4 regions of the Serratia sp. TSO36 genome follow, and region 2 is predicted to be linked to each of the others. Evidence: predicted binding sites of a transcription regulator. Region 2 holds the regulator's gene; each other region holds the start of a gene.
What was found. Region 2 encodes PurR, which represses purine synthesis genes. Its sites were predicted from a motif close to CANGCAAACGTTTGCNTG; they were not measured.
Positions count from the first base shown of each region.

Region 1: the regulator PurR is predicted to act here: its motif matches at 2,085-2,102, upstream of guaB (IMP dehydrogenase).
Region 3: the regulator PurR is predicted to act here: its motif matches at 1,721-1,738, upstream of purM (phosphoribosylformylglycinamidine cyclo-ligase).
Region 4: the regulator PurR is predicted to act here: its motif matches at 2,570-2,587, upstream of purL (phosphoribosylformylglycinamidine synthase).

Region 1 is NZ_JBJZOU010000021.1:318,609-321,955, reverse strand. Features, by position in the region: gene ACK3CV_RS19035 (glycoside hydrolase family 31 protein) at 1-613, shown strand, start outside; gene xseA (exodeoxyribonuclease VII large subunit) at 617-1,993, opposite strand; gene guaB (IMP dehydrogenase) at 2,164-3,347, shown strand, end outside.
Region 2 is NZ_JBJZOU010000012.1:464,540-467,886, forward strand. Features, by position in the region: gene punR (DNA-binding transcriptional activator PunR) at 27-971, shown strand; gene purR (HTH-type transcriptional repressor PurR) at 968-1,993, opposite strand; gene cydH (cytochrome bd-I oxidase subunit CydH) at 2,318-2,407, shown strand; gene sodB (superoxide dismutase [Fe]) at 2,469-3,047, opposite strand; gene ACK3CV_RS11675 (C40 family peptidase) at 3,254-3,347, opposite strand, start outside.
Region 3 is NZ_JBJZOU010000021.1:220,913-224,259, forward strand. Features, by position in the region: gene uraA (uracil permease) at 1-865, opposite strand, end outside; gene upp (uracil phosphoribosyltransferase) at 942-1,568, opposite strand; gene purM (phosphoribosylformylglycinamidine cyclo-ligase) at 1,824-2,861, shown strand; gene purN (phosphoribosylglycinamide formyltransferase) at 2,861-3,347, shown strand, end outside.
Region 4 is NZ_JBJZOU010000021.1:375,794-379,140, forward strand. Features, by position in the region: gene purL (phosphoribosylformylglycinamidine synthase) at 1-2,478, opposite strand, end outside; gene mltF (membrane-bound lytic murein transglycosylase MltF) at 2,753-3,347, shown strand, end outside.

The DNA.
Region 1 (3,347 bases), on a different contig from region 2:
CACCCTGTTGTGGCAGGCCTGCGCCGACGACGAGCCGATGCTGCGCCCGACCTTCCTCGATCATGAACAGGATGCGCGCACCTTCGGCGAGAACGACGATTTTCTGATCGGCCGCGATCTGCTGGTGGCCAGCGTGGTGGAGCCGGGGCAACGTCGCCGTTCGGTGTATCTGCCGGACAACGGCGAAGGCTGGTACTGCTTCTACAGCGGCCAGTGGTTCGGCGGCGGCCAGACGGTGATGCTGGCGGCGCCGCTGGAGCGTGTGCCGCTGCTGGTGCGCGCCGGGGCGGCGCTGCCGCTGTCGCAGCGGTTGGCGCATGTGGACGTGGCCGCCGACGATCGGCGCGAGCTGCGGCTGTTTCCGCTCAAGGGCTGCGGCGCAAGCAGCGGGCTGCTGTTTGAGGACGACGGTGAAAGCGAGGGCTGGCGACAGGGCGATGCGCTGTGGCTGCGCTGGGAAATGCGCTGCGACCATCAGCGCATCATGCTGGATATCACGACGGAAGGGCGTTTCCGCCCGGCCTGGCGCACGTTGGCGCTCAGTTTACCGGAAGGCGAAATGCGCGCGCTGTGGGTGAACGGCGAACCGGGCGAGCGTTTTACGCTGGAGTAGGGGTTACTCGGCCGCGCGTTTCTTGCGCGGCTTCTTGGCGACGGTGATGGTTTTCACCTCGCTTTCTACCCAGCCATCCTGCAGGCGGGTTTTCAGCAGTTCGCCGACCTGCGCCTGTTTGGTGGTTTTCAGCAGCTCGCCGCGTGGGGTTTGCGTCACGCTGTAGCCGCGCGCCAGCGTCGCCAGCGGGCTGACGGTTTCCAACTGGCTGCAGGCCACGCCGAAGCGCTGGCGGTAGGCGTTAAGCTGCCGCTCCATCGCCTGCTGCAGGCGGTATTCCTGCTGCTGCACGCGCTGTTGATAGCGGTGAATGCGGCCCTGCGGCTGCACTTGCGCCAGCCGCTGCTGGGCGCGTTCGCTGCGGCGGGCGGCCAGGCGCAGCTGTTGCTGCATGCCGTCTTCCATCCGGCGCTGCAGCTTGAACAGCAGCGTTTGCTGGCGCGCCAGGCGCAGATGCGGATGCTGCTGCTGTAAACGGTGGTGAATGCGGGTGAACTGCTGCTGGCGCTGCGCCAGGTAGTAATCCATCGCCATCTCCAGCCGCTGCTGCTGCGACTGCAGCTGGCGCAACAGCTCAAGCTGATTGCGGCTGACCAGTTCGGCGGCGGCGGAAGGGGTCGGTGCGCGCAGATCGGCGACGAAGTCGGCGATGGTGACGTCGGTTTCATGGCCGACGGCGCTGACGATCGGAATGCGGCTGGCGAAGATCGCCCGCGCCACGCGTTCGTCGTTGAAGCTCCACAAATCCTCCAGCGAACCGCCGCCGCGGCCGACGATCAGCACGTCGCATTCGTCGCGGCGGTTGGCGGTCTCGATGGCGCGCACGATCTGCATCGGCGCTTCCGCGCCCTGCACCGAGGTGGGGTAGATGACGATCGGCAGCGACGGATCGCGCCGCTGCAATACCTGCAGAATATCGTGCAGCGCCGCGCCGCTGGCGGAGGTGATCACCCCGACGCGTTTGGCCGGGGCGGGCAGCGGCTGCTTGAATTGCTGATCGAACAGTCCTTCGGCGCTCAGGCGCTGTTTCAACTGCTCGAACTGTTGCTGCAGCAGGCCGTCGCCGGCGGGCTGCATGCTCTCGGCGATCAGCTGGTAGTCGCCGCGCGGTTCATACAGCGTGATGCTGGCGCGCACCAGGACCTGCTGGCCGTTTTGCGGCCGGAAGGTGACGCGGCGGTTGCTGTTGCGGAACATCGCGCAGCGCACCTGGGCGCGATCGTCTTTCAGCGTGAAATACCAGTGGCCGGAGGCGGGCTGGGAGAGGTTGGAGATCTCGGCGGAGAGCCAAATCTGCCCCATTTCCCTTTCCAGCAGTTGGCGAACCGTCTGATTGAGGCGGCTTACGGTAAAAATGGAAGGCGAAACAGGTAGCGACATGTGACCCAGATCAAATTTCAAAACAATCACTTAATTGGTCGATACTACATGGCTGAAAAAGGTAATCAAGACTTTTTGTAAGAAAGTGCTGGAGGCAACCGATTCCGCTCTGTATAATGCCGCGGCAATATTTTATCTTTTTCACAGCCCACCCTGGTGAGATATTGCCCATGCTACGTATCGCTAAAGAAGCTCTGACGTTTGACGACGTCCTCCTGGTTCCAGCCCACTCCACGGTTCTGCCTAACACCGCAGAGCTCGGCACTCAACTGACCAAAACCATCCGCCTGAACATCCCTATGCTGTCCGCAGCCATGGATACCGTTACCGAATCCGGCCTGGCCATCGCGCTGGCGCAGGAAGGCGGCCTGGGCTTCATCCACAAAAACATGTCCATCGAGCGCCAGGCTGAAGAAGTCAGCCGCGTGAAGAAGCATGAAAGCGGCGTAGTTACCGACCCGCAGACCGTTACCCCATCCACCACGCTGCAGGAAGTGAAAGAGCTGACCGCGCGCAACGGCTTCGCCGGTTACCCGGTCGTCACCGAAGACAACGAGCTGGTCGGCATCATCACCGGCCGCGACGTGCGCTTCGTGACCGATCTGACCCAGCCGGTCACCGCGGTTATGACGCCGAAAGATCGCCTGGTCACCGTGAAAGAAGGTGAAGCGCGCGACGTGGTGCTGCAGAAGATGCACGAAAAGCGCGTAGAAAAAGCGCTGGTGGTGGACGACAGCTTTCACCTGCTGGGCATGATCACCGTTAAAGACTTCCAAAAAGCGGAACGTAAGCCGAACGCCTGTAAAGACGAGCACGGCCGTCTGCGCGTGGGCGCGGCGGTCGGCGCCGGCGCCGGCAACGAAGAGCGCGTTGACGCGCTGGTGGCGGCAGGCGTTGACGTCCTGCTGATCGACTCCTCGCACGGCCACTCCGAAGGCGTGTTGCAGCGCATCCGCGAAACCCGCGCCAAATACCCGGATCTGCAGATCGTCGGCGGCAACGTCGCGACCGCAGCGGGCGCCAAAGCGCTGGCTGAAGCCGGCGTGAGCGCGGTGAAAGTGGGTATCGGCCCAGGCTCCATCTGCACCACCCGCATCGTGACCGGCGTGGGCGTGCCGCAGATCACCGCCATCGCCGACGCGGTGGAAGCGCTGGAAGGCACCGGCATCCCGGTTATCGCCGACGGCGGCATCCGCTTCTCCGGCGACATCGCCAAAGCGATCGCCGCGGGCGCATCCTGCGTGATGGTTGGCTCCATGCTGGCGGGCACCGAAGAATCCCCGGGCGAAATCGAGCTGTATCAGGGCCGTTCGTTCAAATCTTACCGCGGCATGGGCTCGCTGGGCGCGATGTC
Region 2 (3,347 bases):
CTGTTAAAAAAATTGAAGGCAAGGCGATGTGGTCTGAATATTCTCTTGAAGTGGTCGATGCGGTGGCGCGCACCGGCAGTTTCAGCGCGGCGGCGCAGGAGCTGCACCGGGTGCCGTCGGCGGTCAGTTATACCGTACGGCAGCTGGAGCAATGGCTGGCGGTGCCGCTGTTTGAGCGGCGTCATCGCGATGTGGAGTTGACGCCCGCCGGCGCGCTGTTTATCAAAGATGCGCGAGTTGTTATCAAAAAAATGCTCGACACCCGCCGCCACTGTCAGCAGGTGGCCAACGGGTGGCGCGGCCAGCTGAATATTGCGGTCGACATCATCGTCAAACCGCAGCGCAGCCGCCAGCTGGTGCTGGATTTCTACCGTCATTTCCCCGACGTCGAATTGATGCTGCAACCCGAGGTGTTCAACGGCGTGTGGGATGCCTTGGTGGACGGCAGGGCGGACATGGCGATCGGCGCCACGCGCGCGGTGCCGGTCGGCGGCGGCTTCGCCTTCCGCGACATGGGTTATATGAACTGGCTGTGTGTGGCCAGCCCGCAACATCCTCTCGCGCAGTTGACGGGGCCGCTGAATGACGATCAGCTGCGGCCGTACCCTTCGCTTTGCCTGGAGGACACCTCGCGCAATCTGCCCAAGCGCGTCACCTGGACGCTGGATAACCAGCGGCGGCTGGTGGTGCCGGATTGGACTTCGGCGCTCGACTGTTTGTGCGCCGGGCTGTGCGTCGGCATGATGCCGGCGCATCGGGCGCTGCCGCGGGTGCAGCGCGGTGAGCTGACGGCGTTGCAGCTGCAGCAGCCGTTTCCCGCCAGCCCTTGCTGCCTGACCTGGCAGCAGGATAAACCGTCACCGGCGATGAGCTGGCTGCTGGCGTATCTGGGCGATGGGGAGACGCTGAATCAGGAGTGGCTGAGCGAGGTGGAACCGGAAGCCGCGCAGGCTTCCGGCGCGGGGGATTAGCGGCGGTAGTCGATGAATGGGCCGTCGGCGACCGAGCGGCGTTCGATCAGCTTCGGATGCACTTCGATCACCTGCGACTCTTCGCGTTTGCTGATAATGCGATCCAGCAGCATGGTGAAGGCCATTTCGCCCAGACGCTCTTTCGGCTGGTGAATGGTGGTCAGCGCCGGGGTGAAGTAGCGGGCGTTGCGCACGTTGTCGTAGCCGATCACGGAAATATCCTGTGGCACCCGCAGCCCCAGCTCGTCGGCCGCGCAGATGGCGCCCATCGCCATGATATCGCCGCCGCAGAATACCGCGGTCGGCCGCTGTTTTTGCGACAGGATTTGGTGCATCGCCTTGTAGCCGGACTCCGGTTCGAAGTCACCCTGGACGATCCACTCTTCGCGAATGTCGATATGCGCTTCCTGCAGCGCCTTCATAAAGCCCTGATGACGGCCGCCGCCAGTGTTGCGCGACAGCTGGCCCGGAATGGCGCCGATATCGCGGTGGCCGCGCTCGATCAGGTAACGGCCGGCCAGATAGCCGCCTTCGAACGCGTTATCGATGATGGTGTCGGTGAAGTCGCCGCGCGCGGCGCCCCAGTCCATCACCACCATCGGGATGTTGCGGTAATCTTCCAGCATGCCCAGCAGCTGATCCGGGTACTCGGAGCACATGACCAACAGGCCGTCGACGCGCTTTTGCGCCAGCATCGCCAGGTAGGCGCGCTGCTTGTCCAGATTGTTGTGCGAGTTGCACAGGATCAGGGTGTAGCCTTTGCTGTAGCAGCTGTTTTCCACCGCCTCGATCACTTCGGCAAAGTAGGGCGCTTCGCTCGAGGTGGCCAGCAGGCCGATCGACTTGGTGTGATTGACTTTCAGGCTGCGCGCCACGGCGCTCGGCGAGTAGTGCAGCTCTTTGATGGCGGCCCACACGGCCGCTTTGGTCTCTTCGGCGACGAAACGAGTCTTATTGATGACGTGCGAAACGGTGGTGGTGGAAACGCCCGCGCGTTTGGCCACATCTTTAATCGTTGCCATGTAAGGAATGACTCCTGAACTCACATGTTTACAGCATGTAAGTGTGATGTTAATCGTTTGCCTACGTAGATCCTTCTCCAGAGAAGCGAAAACTGAGTTTTTAGTGTGTTGAAGTCTTCAGCGCTTAATCAGGAGGGGCATGGATGCCGGTACGCAGTTGTGAACTGCGAATTTTGTCGCATATTGAACAAAAGTGGAAGAGGTAATCGAGATTATAAACCGGGAAATGATAACAAGATTTTATCGGCGAACTGTGGGAAAATGATTTGACGTACTAATTGTACGCCTTTTATCCTTAGGAAAGCCCATTTTAAAGGAGTTGTCATGGATACCGAATTGAAGATGTCGCTGTTCACCACCGTCTGCGCGTTGGCGGTCATTATCGCTTTCAGCTTCGTTGCCGCGTTGAACTGATTTACCCCCGGTTATAAAAAAGGCGCAGCCTGGCTGCGCCTCATCACCTCAGAACCTGCGCTTACGCCAGGTTTTCCGCTGCGAAGGTCCAGTTGACCAACGCCCAGAAGTTTTCCAGGTATTTTGGACGCGCATTGCGGTAATCGATGTAATACGCGTGTTCCCACACGTCAACGGTCAGCAGCGGTTTGTCTTCACCGGTCAGCGGGGTGGCCGCGTTGGAGGTGTTGACGATCGCCAGCGCGCCGTCCGGTTTTTTCACCAGCCAGGTCCAACCGGCACCGAAGTTTTTCACTGCGGCATCGGTAAACTGCTCTTTGAACGCAGCGAAAGAGCCGAAGGATTTGACGATCGCCGCCGCCAGTTCGCCCTGCGGTTCACCGCCGCCCTGTGGGGACAGGCAGTGCCAGTAGAAGGTGTGGTTCCACACCTGCGCGGCGTTGTTGAAGACGCCGCCGTTTGAGGTCTTGATGATCTCTTCGAGCGATTTGCCCTCGAACTCGCTGCCTTTCACCAGGTTGTTCAGGTTAACCACGTAGGTGTTGTGGTGTTTGCCGTAGTGGTATTCCAGGGTCTCGGCGGAGATGTGCGGCTCGAGCGCGTTTTTCTCATACGGTAATGCAGGTAATTCAAACGACATTGCTTCCTCCTTTACAGCGCCACTCTTTTTCCTTTTTCCGCCGGAGCGGGAGCCGAATGGGCCGTTTTTTATTGTGGTCTTTCAATCTTAACAATTTTCATCATAAAAAACAGGAAGAAAAGCGAGAAATGCGCGTGAGGCGGTGTGAGGGGCGATAGCTTGAGCAGGCGGTTGCGACCGGTGCCGCAACCGCGCAGAGCAGGGAATTAACGAATGGTTTTCGGCGTTACTACGCGGCGCGCGCCGATGTAGTGGTTTTGCCAATAGTCGTTGTCGAGCTGGCTGATGCGGATCTCTTCG
Region 3 (3,347 bases), on a different contig from region 2:
CGTAGGTGGTGTTCGGCGTAGAGCCGAAGAAGCCGGAGAACACCGTCGAGATACCGTTGGCGAACATCGAGCGGTGCAGCCCTGGATCGCGGATCAGATCTTTCTTCACGATGTTGGCGGTCACCACCAGGTGGCCGACGTGCTCGGCGATCACCACTAGCGCCGCCGGCAGAATGGTGAAGATGGCGAACCACTCAAAGCGCGGAGTGTAGAAGGTCGGCAGCGCGAACCAGTGCGCCTCGCGAATCGGAGTCAAATCCACCACGCCCATGAAGAACGACAGCGCATAGCCCACCAGCACGCCGATCAGGATCGGGATAATCGCCAGGAAGCCGCGGAACAGCACCGAGCCGAGCACCGTGACCGCCAGCGTCACCAGCGAAATGGTGATGGTGGTCGAATCGGCGCTGGTGCCTTCCGCCGGCAGCAGCCCCGCCATGTTGGCCGCCACGCCCGCCAACTCCAGCCCGATGACGGCGACGATCGCCCCCATCGCCGCCGGCGGGAACATCACGTCCAGCCAGCCGGTGCCGGCCTTTTTCACGATCAGCGCCACCAGGCAAAACAGCACACCGCACATGATGAAACCACCCAACGCCACTTCGTAACCGAGCGGCAACAGCAGCAGTACCGGCGAGATAAACGCGAAGCTGGAACCGAGGTAGGCCGGGATCTTGCCTTTACAGATGAACAGATACAGCAGCGTGCCAATGCCGTTGAACAGCAGCACGGTCGCCGGGTTGATCTTGAACAGGATAGGCACCAGCACGGTGGCGCCGAACATGGCGAACAGGTGCTGGAAGCTGAGCGGAATGGTCTGGAGCAGCGGCGGGCGCTCGCTGACGCCGATGGCGCGACGGGTCATGTGTGCTTTTCCTCGGTTTATTGGTTTTATAGGTTTTAGTCAAAAAAAAGCCGACTCGTTAAGTCGGCTCAAATGTTTACTTGGTACCAAATATCTTGTCGCCCGCATCGCCCAGGCCAGGCACGATGTAGCCCTTGTCGTTCAGGCACTGATCGATGGAGGCGGTGTACAGCTCAACGTCCGGGTGCGCTTTCTCCAGCGCGGCGATGCCTTCCGGCGCCGCCACCAGAACCAGCACCTTGATGCTGTGGCAGCCGGCTTTCTTCAGCAGATCGATAGTGGCGATCATCGAACCGCCGGTGGCCAGCATCGGGTCGACGACCAGCGCCATGCGCTCTTCGATGTTGGAAACCAGCTTCTGGAAGTACGGCACCGGCTCCAGGGTTTCTTCGTCGCGGTATACGCCCACCACGCTGATGCGCGCGCTCGGCACGTGCTCCAGCACCCCTTCCATCATGCCCAGGCCTGCGCGCAGGATCGGCACTACGGTAATCTTTTTCCCTTTGATCTGATCCACTTCAACTGGCCCGCACCAGCCTTCGATGGTGACTTTTTCCGTCTCCAGATCGGCGGTCGCTTCATAGGTCAGTAAACTACCCACTTCTGAGGCCAGCTCACGGAAGCGTTTGGTGCTGATGTCATTTTCGCGCATCAGGCCAAGCTTGTGTTTTACCAGCGGGTGTTTCACCTCAACGATCTTCATCATTTTTCTCCTATTAAGGTGGTTGCGGCCAAAAAAATCGCGGGATTATACCTCCTTTTTTTCGCCGCGCCACCCACAATAGCCCGATCGGGATCAACAAAAGTTTGAATATCAGTATAGATGACGAAAAAGCGGAGCCGGTTCACAAGCCGCTCGCAAACGTTTGCCTGCGCTGTTAGAATTGCCGCGCCTTATTCCGGAATCAACATCGGAAGCACAGTTTTCAAACCGCAAACCGTCGTGGGGAATCGCGCAGTGACCGACAAAACCTCTCTCAGCTATAAAGACGCAGGTGTCGATATCGATGCTGGCAACGCATTGGTAGACCGCATCAAAGGTGTAGTTAAACAGACCCGTCGCCCGGAAGTGATGGGCGGTCTGGGCGGGTTTGGCGCCCTGTGTGCGTTGCCGCAGAAATACCGCGAGCCGGTGCTGGTTTCCGGTACCGACGGCGTGGGCACCAAGCTGCGTCTGGCGATGGATCTGAAACGCCACGACACCATCGGCATCGATCTGGTGGCGATGTGCGTCAACGATCTGGTGGTTCAGGGCGCCGAGCCGCTGTTCTTCCTCGACTACTACGCGACCGGCAAGCTGGATGTGGACACCGCGGCCAGCGTGATCACCGGCATCGCCGAAGGCTGCAAACAGTCCGGCTGTGCGCTGGTGGGCGGCGAAACCGCTGAAATGCCGGGCATGTACCACGGCGAAGATTACGACGTGGCCGGTTTCTGCGTCGGCGTGGTCGAAAAATCCGAGATCATCGACGGCAGCAAAGTGCAGTCCGGCGACGCGCTGATCGCCCTGGGTGCTTCCGGCCCGCACTCCAACGGCTACTCGCTGGTGCGCAAGATCCTGGAAGTGAGCAACACCGATCCGACCGCCACCCAGCTGGAAGGCAAACCGCTGGCCGACCACCTGCTGGCGCCGACCAAGATTTACGTGAAGTCCGTGCTGGAGCTGATCGAGAAGGCGGACGTACACGCCATCGCTCACCTCACCGGCGGCGGCTTCTGGGAAAACATTCCACGCGTGCTGCCGGAAGGCATGCAGGCGGTGATCGACGAAGCCAGCTGGCAGTGGCCGGCGGTGTTCACCTGGCTGCAGCAGGCCGGCAACGTCAGCCGTCATGAAATGTACCGCACCTTCAACTGCGGCGTAGGCATGGTCATCGCCCTGCCGGAAGCCGAAGTGGAAGCGGCCATCGCGCTGCTGACCGCGGCAGGTGAAAAAGCGTGGAAAATCGGTAAACTGACCGCCTCTTCCGACGAACAACAAGTGGTCATCAACTGATGAAAAAGATCGTGGTGTTGGTCTCCGGCCAGGGGAGCAATCTCCAGGCGCTGATTGACGCCTGCCAGCAGGGCCGCATCGCCGCCGAGATCGTGGCGGTGTTCAGCAACAAGGCGCAGGCTTATGGCCTGCAACGCGCCGAGGCGGCCGGCATCGCCGCCCAGGCGCTGGATGCCAAGGCCTACGCCGATCGCTCGGCGTTTGACGCCGCGTTGGCGGACGCCATCGACCAGCACCAGCCCGATCTGGTGGTGCTGGCCGGCTACATGCGCATCCTCAGCCCGCAGTTCGTGCAGCGTTATGCCGGCCGCATGCTGAACATTCACCCTTCCCTGCTGCCGAAATACCCGGGGCTGCATACCCACCGTCAGGCCATCGACAACGGCGACAGCGAACACGGCACCTCGGTGCACTTCGTGACCGAACAGCTCGACGGCGGCCCGGTGATTTTGCAGGCCAAGGTGCCGATTTTCGCTGACGACGAAG
Region 4 (3,347 bases), on a different contig from region 2:
GCTGTCGCCCTTATCGGTGCGCAGCTGCGGCGTCACGGTGTGGCGCACATCCTCCACGCGGGCGAAGGCAGTGATGACCAGCGACAGCGGCGAGGTCATTTCACGCTGTTCGTTGCCTTCTTGCCAGCGGGTCTTCATCGACATGGAGTCTTTACCCACCGGGATAGTGATGCCCAGCGCCGGGCACAGTTCTTCGCCCACCGCTTTCACCGCTTCGTACAGGCCGGCGTCTTCGCCCGGGTGGCCGGCGGCGGCCATCCAGTTGGCGGACAGCTTCACGCGCTTCAGGCTGCCGATCTCGGTGGCGGCCAGGTTGGTCAGCGCTTCCCCGACCGCCAGGCGGCCGGAGGCGGCGAAGTCCAGCAGCGCCACCGGCGCGCGTTCACCGAGCGACATCGCTTCGCCGTAATAGCTGTCCAGGCTGGCGGTGGTGACCGCGCAATCGGCCACCGGGATCTGCCACGGGCCGACCATCTGGTCGCGCGCCACCATGCCGGTAACGGTGCGATCGCCGATGGTGATCAGGAAGGTTTTCTCCGCCACGGCCGGCAGATGCAGCACGCGTTTCACCGCGTCGGCCAGCGTGATGTCCTCGCGCTGCACCGCCTCGCCGCTCGCCTGCAGGCGGGTGACGTCGCGGGTCATTTTCGGCGTCTTGCCGAGCAGCACGTCCAGCGGCATGTCGATCGGCTGGTTGTCGAAGTGGCGGTCGTTGAGCGTCAGGTGCTGTTCTTCGGTCGCTTCGCCGATCACCGCGTAAGGCGCGCGCTCGCGGCGGCAGATCTCGTCGAACTGCGCCATCTGCGCCGGGGCGATCGCCATCACGTAACGTTCCTGCGATTCGTTGCACCACACTTCCAGCGGGCTCATGCCCGGCTCGTCGTTGAGGATATCACGCAGCTCGAAGCGGCCGCCGCGGCCGCCGTCGCTCACCAGCTCCGGCATGGCGTTGGACAGGCCGCCGGCGCCGACGTCATGGATAAACAGGATCGGGTTCTGATCGCCCAGCTGCCAGCAGCGGTCGATCACTTCCTGACAGCGGCGCTCCATTTCCGGGTTGTCGCGCTGCACCGAAGCGAAGTCCAGATCGGCGTCGGACTGGCCGGACGCCATCGACGATGCCGCGCCGCCGCCCAGGCCGATATTCATCGCCGGGCCGCCCAGCACCACCAGCTTGGCGCCGACGGTGATTTCCCCTTTCTGCACGTGATCGGCACGGATGTTGCCGATGCCGCCCGCCAGCATGATCGGTTTGTGGTAGCCGCGCAGCTCAACGCCGTTGTGGCTGTTGACGCGCTCTTCATAGGTACGGAAGTAGCCCAGCAGCGCCGGACGACCGAATTCGTTGTTGAACGCCGCGCCGCCCAGCGGGCCTTCGGTCATGATATCCAGCGCGGTGACGATGCGTTCCGGCTTGCCGAAATCCTGTTCCCACGGCTGTTCAAAGCCGGGAATACGCAGGTTGGACACCGAGAAGCCCACCAGGCCGGCCTTCGGCTTGGCGCCGCGGCCGGTAGCCCCCTCGTCGCGGATCTCGCCGCCAGAGCCGGTCGCGGCGCCCGGCCACGGCGAGATCGCCGTCGGGTGGTTGTGGGTTTCCACCTTCATCAGGATGTGCGCGTCTTCCTGATGGTAATCGTAGGAGCCGGTCTCCGGCGCGGCGAAGAAGCGGCCGACCTGCGAGCCTTCCATCACGGCGGCGTTGTCTTTATACGCCGACAGCACATAGTCCGGCGTCTGCTCATAGGTGTTTTTGATCATTTTGAACAGCGATTTAGGCTGCTGTTCGCCGTCGATGATCCAGTCGGCGTTGAAAATCTTGTGGCGGCAGTGCTCGGAGTTGGCCTGCGCGAACATATAAAGTTCGATATCCGTCGGGTTGCGCCCCAAACCGGTAAAGGCATTCAGCAGGTAGTCGATCTCGTCCTGCGCCAGCGCCAGGCCGAGCCGGACGTTGGCCTGCTCCAGCGCGGCGCGCCCTGCGCCCAGCACGTCGACCGACTGATACGGCGCCGGCTGATGGTGCGCGAACAGCTGTTCGGCCTGTTGCAGCTCGCTGAAGACGGTTTCCATCATGCGATCGTGCAGCAGCGCGGCGAGCTGCCGCCACTGGGTTTCCGTCAGCTCGGGCGCCTTGACGTAGAACGCCAGGCCGCGCTCCAGGCGCACGACCTGCTGCAGACCGCAGTTGTGGGCGATGTCGGTGGCTTTGGAAGACCAGGGAGAAATGGTGCCCGGACGCGGCGTAACCAGCAGCAACCGGCCTTCGGGAGCGTGTTCGGCGAGAGAAGGACCGTACTTGAGCAGCCGCTGAAGCTTGGCGTGTTCTTCGGCACTGAGCGGTGCGCTAACATCGGCAAAGTGGACGTACTCGGCGTAGATATCACTGACGGGCAGGTGAGCTTCCTGGCAGCGGGACAGCAGTTTGGTAATGCGAAAAGCCGATAAAGCGGGCGAACCACGCAGAATTTCCATAATCAAAGTTCTCTCGTCTTCGAAGCGACGGATAAGACGCTTCATTGGGCGCAACAGGGGAAAACGCGCGTCATTATAGAGAATCCTCGCCGCCGACGAAACCGTTTGCGTGGGGATAATTGATAAAAGCATGCCGCACCGTCGAATTGTCATAACGTGTCAATAAAGTTGCACACTGGCGTTTTGTTGCGCAAAATGCCCCCGCACTGGTGATTTAACCATGAGAAAAGTCGCGGTTGTCGTCACCGGCGTACCTGTGCCACCACTGGATAACTATTTGAAACGTCTTAAAATAAACTACATCCTCATCGGCGTTGTCACCCTGCTTCTGGCTCTCGCGCTGTGGCCCAATATCACCTGGCGCAGCGGCCAGGGCGGGCAACTCCAGGAGATCATTTCCCGCGGCGAGTTGCGTATCAGCACGCTGAACTCCCCGCTGACCTATTTCAACACCAAGCAAGGGCCGGGTGGGCTCGACTACGAACTGGCGAAGCGCTTCGCCAACTACCTCGGGGTGAAGCTGGTGGTGATCCCCCATCAGAACATCAATGACCTGTTCGACGATCTGGACGACGACGACGCCGACCTGCTGGCGGCGGGTCTGATCTACAACCAGGAGCGCCTCAGCCGCGCGCGCACCGGCCCGGCCTACTACTCCGTTTCCCAACAGCTGGTGTACCGGCTGGGCACCCCGCGGCCGAAAAGTTTCGCCGACATTAAAGGCAAGCTGGCGGTCGCTTCCGGTTCCGCGCACGTCAGCACCCTAAAGCAGCTCAAACAGGATAAATACCCCGATCTCGCCTGGGAGTCCTCCAGCGATCTCACCTCCAAAGAGCTGCTGGAGCGGGTGGCCGACGGCAAGCTGGACTACA